Regions from separate parts of the Salinicoccus sp. CNSTN-B1 genome, predicted to be linked through region 1. Evidence: predicted binding sites of a transcription regulator. Region 1 holds the regulator's gene; the other holds the start of a gene.
The links. Region 1 encodes Rex, which represses fermentation and respiration genes when NADH is low (regulators of the CRP and FNR family bind a similar motif). Its sites were predicted from a motif close to TTGTGAAATATTTCACAA; they were not measured.

Region 1 (3,426 bases):
TACCTATCCTTATGAAATACATACGGCGCGTTCATTATCGGCAGATACCCCTGAGGCGTCCCTTTTACGATGGCTTCAGTTGCCTTGACTTCTTTTTGGGCATCCAATATGGAGCGATATTGAATGCATCTCCCCATTTTAAGCCAGTGTAGAAAAGATGTAGCCCATCTTGATTGTCGGCAACGATGGCAGACCCTGGTGAGTCGCCGTCCGACAACATTTTTATGACGCCTTGGTCATCGAATGTCACCATATCCTTTGATGTGAGATGATACAGACATTTCGTTCGTTGACCATATACAGGCATCCATTCATAGAACAAATGATACCCCTCATCATCCGACACAAGGCCCGCAAGGCCATTCAAGGCCCCTGTAGGGGGTTGCACATGATAACGCTGTCGCCATTCATGCGACACGTTTTTTGGGATATGTGTATCAAGCTGCCCATCAGCCGATGGATGGCTGAACATCCTTCCATCTGAATCCAATGCCATCTCAAAAAACCTCCCAAATCTTAGTCCAATGATTCTTCAATTGCCTTTTGCTCTGCCCTTAAATGTCTACGGTAACCGATTTTGGAAATATAGATGCTGATTTCGTACAGGACGATCATCGGGATTGTCAACATGATATGGGTCATCAAATCAGGTGGCGCAATCAAAGCTGCTACAACCAACAGGATGAAATAGGCATACTTTCTGTTCTTCTTCAAAAACATTGGGGTCAGCAGCCCCAGCTGAGTCAGGAAAAGTACCAGTATCGGCATTTGGAAAATCAGGCCGAATGGCAGGACTGTCCTGAACAGGAAACCAAAATATTGATTGATGCCGATCGTCGTCTCTATCCCTATATCTTCTGACAGTTCAAAGGTGAATTGTATGATGTATGGTACAAGTATGAAGTAGCTGAAAGCCATGCCAAGAAGCATAAGCAGCATGACAATCGGAATGTAGGATAGCGTCAGCTTCCTCTCATTGCTGTAGAGCCCCGGCGATACGAAGGCCCATATCTGATACAGTATTACCGGGAGTACGATTACAAAACCGATGATCATGATGACCATCAGATATATTTTAAGCGGATCGGTCACTTGGAATGCGTGCATCTGTATGGATTCGGTCCACGGTGCTTCCTGAACCTGGTATATTAACGGTTTAGAAAGGAAAAAGCCGACCAGCATTGCGCCTGCAAAAAAGTATATGACGATCATAAGCCGTTTGCGCAATTCATCAAGGTGCTCAGTGATTTCCTTCTTTTCCAATTCATTCATCAATTTTCCACCTCTTTAAAAAAAGGCGGCTTCCGCCACCTCAAGACCTTTATACTTCAGATTCGATTTTCTTCTGGGATTTCTTCTTCTCTTCTTCTTCGTCATCATCATCTGTAGCAAGGCCTTTTGTTGCATCTTTGAATTCCTTCAAAGTGGAGCCCATGGCTTTTCCGAATTGGGGCAGTTTCTTAGGTCCGAATATGATGAGCGCTACAACCGCAATTACAATCATACTCGTTGGCGTTACTACCATAAGTGTAGTCGGTATGAACATTTCGAGCACAGTATCCCTCCTAGATATGTTTCATATAAAAGAACAGTGCCTGCAATTCGACACTCAAATCTATATTGTGTACATAGATTCCATCGCTTACATCCAGCCTCATCGGTGTAAAATTAAGAATGCCTTTAATTCCGGCCGCCTCAAGACGTTCAGCCATCTCCTGGCTGACTTCTGCAGGCAATGTGAGGATTGCCACATCTATGCCGTGTTCTTTAGCCATCTTTTCAATTTCATCCGAGTGGTGGACTGTAGTATCATTGATTGTTGTTCCGACAATGCTGCTGTCATTGTCAAATGCAGCAACTATGTTCATTCTATCATTTATGTTGCTGAATTTATAGTTCAATAATGCACTACCCAAGTTACCTGCACCGATGATGGCGACATTCCGCTTCTGGTTGCCCTGGATATGTTCCATAAAGAATTTCAACAGGCTCTTGACGTTGTATCCGTAACCTTTTCGGCCAAGTTCACCGAAATAGGAGAAATCACGCCGAATTGTTGCAGAATCTATATCCAGTGCTTCACTGATCTCCCGTGAAGAAACCCGATCCACCCCTGATTTTTCGGAGTTTTTAAAGAATCTATAATACAGGGGCAAGCGCTTCATCGTTGCATTCGGGATTTTCTTTTTATTATTCAAATCTCGTACACCTCTTCTATTGCACTTTGTTGATATATTATATCATAATTGCACGCCTATAGTGCCATAAGAGTCACCTGATTTCATCGTTTTTTTACGCTATATATTGTAAACTTGAGGAAAGTGAGGGATTTATGATGATAGTGATGCAATTAGGGAACATAAAAAAATCTTTCGGTACAGATATGATTTTTGAAAATATGAACCTGGAAATTAAAACAGGACAGACAATCGGCATCGTCGGTAAGAATGGTGCCGGAAAAACAACTTTGATGAAGATGATGGCCGGTGAGATGAGTATTGATGAAGGACAGATCACCAGCCCCAAAGGCATTTCAATAGGTTATCTGACACAACAGATGACACTCGAGTCCAATCATAATGTCAGGGAGGAAATGCTACGCCCTTTCTCGAGGCTGCTTGAGACGGGAAAGGAAATGGAAAGGATTGCCGAATGGCTTGCTGTACATGACTATGATGATAAAGACTATCAAGACCAACTCAATAGATACGAGAAAGTGCAGAATATCTTCGAAGCTGAAGGCGGATATACGATAGATTCAGAAGTAAAGACCGTTCTGACCGGTCTCGGGTTCATGCCTGAGGACCTCCACCGGAGCGTAGAAGCTTTCTCCGGCGGCCAGAAGACACGCCTTGCGCTCGGACAGATGCTCCTATCCAAGCCTGATCTGCTCCTTCTGGACGAACCGACCAACCACTTGGATATGGATACCGTCGCGTGGCTCGAGCAGTATCTTAACAGCTTCTCAGGCGCCATAGCCATAATCAGCCATGATCGCTACTTCCTCGATCGTACTGTCGATAAGATATATGAAGTCGAGATGCATAGAGGCACCCTTTACCATACCGACTACTCGGGTTATGTAAAGGAAAAGGAAAAAAACCATGCGTTGCAGATGAAGGCCTTTGAACATCAACAGAAAGAGATTAAAGAACTGGAAACGTTTGTAGAGAAAAACATTGCCCGTGCCTCGACAAGCAATATGGCGAAGAGTCGCCGGAAGAAGCTAGAGAGCATGGAACGTATAAACTTGCCTAGAATGGACACGAAAAGTGCAGACTTCTCATTCGACATCAGACGGGAGAGCGGCAATGATGTGCTCAGAATCAAAAATCTCGCCATCGGGTACGAAGAGACTTTAAACAGTCACATCAATCTGAACATCGATAAAGGCGACCGTCTCGCAATCATTGGCCCGAATGGCAT
Region 2 (3,426 bases), 470 kb from region 1:
CTTAGCAACGAAGCATTCGGAAATATTTCATGGGCTTGGATCTACGCATTTTTCTCTTCATAATGGTCTGGACGCTGGTTACGATCTACATGAAGAAGGCCAAGGAATTCGACAGGGAAGCGGATGAGATAATCAGAAAGTATCGGGAGGGGAACTATAAATGAATCTGACCGTAATCATCATGTTCATTGTATTTGTTGGTTTGACGTTAGTGATTACATATTTTGCTTCGAAAAGGACTCAATCCACTAAAGATTTCTACACAGCAGGTGGGGGCTGACCGGTTGGCAAAACGGTCTCGCAATATCCGGAGATTACCTTTCAGCTGCTTCATTCCTTGGTATCGCAGGGGCGATTGCATTATGGGGGTTTGACGGATTTTTCTACAGTGTGGGTTATCTTACAGCTTATCTCGTTGTACTGTACGTTGTGGCAGAACCGCTTAGAAACCTCGGGAAGTACACAGTCGCTGATATGATTGCTGCACGGTTTGAGCTTAAGAAGGTGCGCGCCTTCGCAGCGCTATCTTCCATTACGATTGTCATCTTCTATATGCTCGCTCAACTTGTAGGGGCGGGAGCCTTGATTCAACTGCTGTTTGATATACCATACAGTGTGGCTGTCATCATAGTCGGCATAATGATGACCATTTATGTATTGTTCGGTGGCATGACTGCAACAAGCTGGGTACAGATGGTAAAGGCGATCTTGTTGATGGTTGGCACAGTCATCATCTCTGTACTCGTACTGCTGCAATTCAATTTCAATATTTTTACCATGTTCGGCGAAATGAAGAATATAACGGCACCGGAGCTTAAAGGCCCATTCTTGAATCCTGGCTCTCAAGGCGGATCTCCCCTGAATAACGTGTCGCTCATTATCGCATTATTGTTCGGTACGGCCGGCCTTCCGCATATCCTCATGAGATTTTTTACAGTTAAAGATGCTAAGACAGCCCGTAGCTCAGTCATGTGGGCAACTTGGATCATCGGCATATTCTACATCTTGACGATATTCCTTGGATTTGGAGCTGCAGCGATGCTGACGAGGGAGGAAATCATCGCAGCGAACCCGGCAGGCAATATGGCTGCGCCATTGCTAGCAGAAAAGCTTGGTGGCGATCTACTCATGTCATTCGTGTCGGCAGTGGCATTCGCAACAATCCTCGCAGTAGTAGCTGGTCTTGTGCTATCGGGGGCAAGTGCATTTGCGCATGATATCTATGGTCAAGTGATCAAAAAGGGCAATATAACAGATAAACAGCAGATGCTCGCAGCTAAAATTGCGGCCTTCAGTGTAAGTGTCCTGTCCATAATACTGGCAATCTTCGCCCAAAACCAAAATGTCGCATTTCTGGTTTCTTTGGCATTCTGTGTAGCAGCAAGCGCCAACTTACCAGTCATCATCTATACGATTTTTTGGAAGCGGTTTAATACGCAAGGGGCGATTACTGGAATTATAACGGGACTTGCGGTATCTCTTATACTTGTTATAATGAGCCCGAATGTAATGGATCCTTCAGGCAATGCATTTATTGCATTGGAACCCCTGTTCCCTCTGACGAATCCAGCAATAATCTCAGTACCAGTCGGATTTTTAGGTGCTTTCTTAGGAACCTTCCTCGGTAAAGCCGAATCACATGAAAAGTATCGCGAAGTGAAGGTTAAATCGGTGACAGGTATTGATACATCTGAGACAACACACTAATCATAAGATAAACTTATGTACATCAATAAGATAATTAACTGACCCTTATAAAAGCCTCAATTCAGCTGAATTGAGGCTTTTATTGTGAGTATAGGCGTCTTCTGGAAGGTTAATGGTATTAATTTCACAAAGGGATAAATGATGCTGTATTATTCACAAAGTTCTTTAATTTGATATAATGGCAATAAGGCCGACTGGCTATACTAAGAATTAACTAGAAGGAGAATCGATATATGTCTGAGAAAAAAGGTTTAGAAGGTATAGTTGCAACCGAATCACGCATCAGTTCCATCATTGGTTCGCAGCTCACTTATTGCGGTTATGAAATCGATGACCTTGCAGAAAATGCACTATTTGAAGAAGTCGTATTCCTATTATGGAACGACAGATTGCCGAACCAGACTGAACTTGATGATTTCCAGGCGAAATTATTTGATCATATGACGCTCAATCCTAGAATCTACACTCATTTCGAGGAATATGCAGCGGATAAGATCCATCCAATGGCAGGTTTGCGTACAGCATTGTCATATCTGTCACACTTCGATGAGAATGCTGAAGACATGAGTGATGAAGCGAATCAGGAAAAAGCCATCCGTATCCAAGCTAAAGTGGCCTCACTCGTTGCAGCATTCTCAAGGATAAGAAGTGGTAAAGAAGTCGTCAAACCTAAAAAAGGACTCAATTACGCTGCAAACCTTCTGTATATGATGAAAGACGAAGAGCCTAACAGTACAGAAGTCGAAGCAATGAATAAAGCCCTTGTGCTTCATGCAGACCACGAACTGAATGCGTCAACATTCACGGCACGCGTATGTGTCGCGACACTTTCCGATATGTATTCAGGCGTAACAGCTGCAGCTGGTGCACTCAAAGGACCTCTTCATGGCGGAGCGAATGAACGCGTAATGAAGATGCTTGGTGAGATAGAATCTCCTGAAGCTGTAGAAGACTACTTGAAAGAGAAATTCGAAAATAAAGAGAAAATCATGGGGATGGGACACCGTGTCTATAAAGACGGCGATCCACGTGCAAAATATTTGAAAGAGATGTCCAGACAGTTGACTGAGGAAATCGGAGAGCCTGAGCTCTACGAAAAATCCATAAAGATCGCAGAAGTTGTAGAACGTGAAAAGGGACTTCTGCCAAACGTTGACTTTTTCAGCGCCTCGGTCTATCATGCGATGGGGATTGACCATGATCTATTCACGCCAATCTTTGCCGTCAGCCGCGTTTCTGGATGGATTGCACATATTCTGGAACAGTATGAAGACAACCGTCTGATCAGACCAAGAGCTGAATATGTTGGACAAACCGGCAAGAAATATGAAGCAATCGAAAAGCGCTAAAACAAAATTTCAAAAATATTAATCAGGAGGAATTTTATTTATGTCGAGTCAAAAAATCACAACAAACAACGGAATTCTGAACGTACCCGATAAGCCAATCATCCCATTCATAGAAGGTGACGGCATCGGACCTGATATCTGGAAAGCTGCAAACAAAGTACTTGATGCAGCGGTTGAAAAAGCATATGACGGCGAAAAAGCGATTGAATGGAAAGAAGTGTTGGCAGGCCAAAAAGCGTATGACAAGACCGGCGAATGGCTGCCACAGGAAACTTTGGATACAATCAATGAATACCTGCTTGCAATCAAAGGCCCGCTCACTACACCAATCGGTGGCGGTATCCGCTCACTGAACGTGGCGCTGAGACAG

Region 2: a site for Rex is predicted at 1,820-1,837, ahead of ACYF68_RS06910 (citrate synthase). Genes of this name have one in related genera too.

Annotation. Positions count from the first base shown of each region.
Region 1 covers NZ_JBTWMN010000004.1:682,188-685,613, reverse strand. The annotation lists partial or broken gene ACYF68_RS04015 (glycoside hydrolase family protein) at 1-472, opposite strand, end outside; gene tatC (twin-arginine translocase subunit TatC) at 517-1,272, opposite strand; gene ACYF68_RS04005 (twin-arginine translocase TatA/TatE family subunit) at 1,322-1,546, opposite strand; gene ACYF68_RS04000 (redox-sensing transcriptional repressor Rex) at 1,566-2,198, opposite strand; partial or broken gene ACYF68_RS03995 (ABC-F family ATP-binding cassette domain-containing protein) at 2,336-3,426, shown strand, end outside.
Region 2 covers NZ_JBTWMN010000004.1:1,152,399-1,155,824, forward strand. The annotation lists gene ACYF68_RS06900 (DUF485 domain-containing protein) at 1-63, shown strand, start outside; partial or broken gene ACYF68_RS06905 (solute symporter family protein) at 161-1,707, shown strand; gene ACYF68_RS06910 (citrate synthase) at 1,941-3,056, shown strand; gene icd (NADP-dependent isocitrate dehydrogenase) at 3,097-3,426, shown strand, end outside.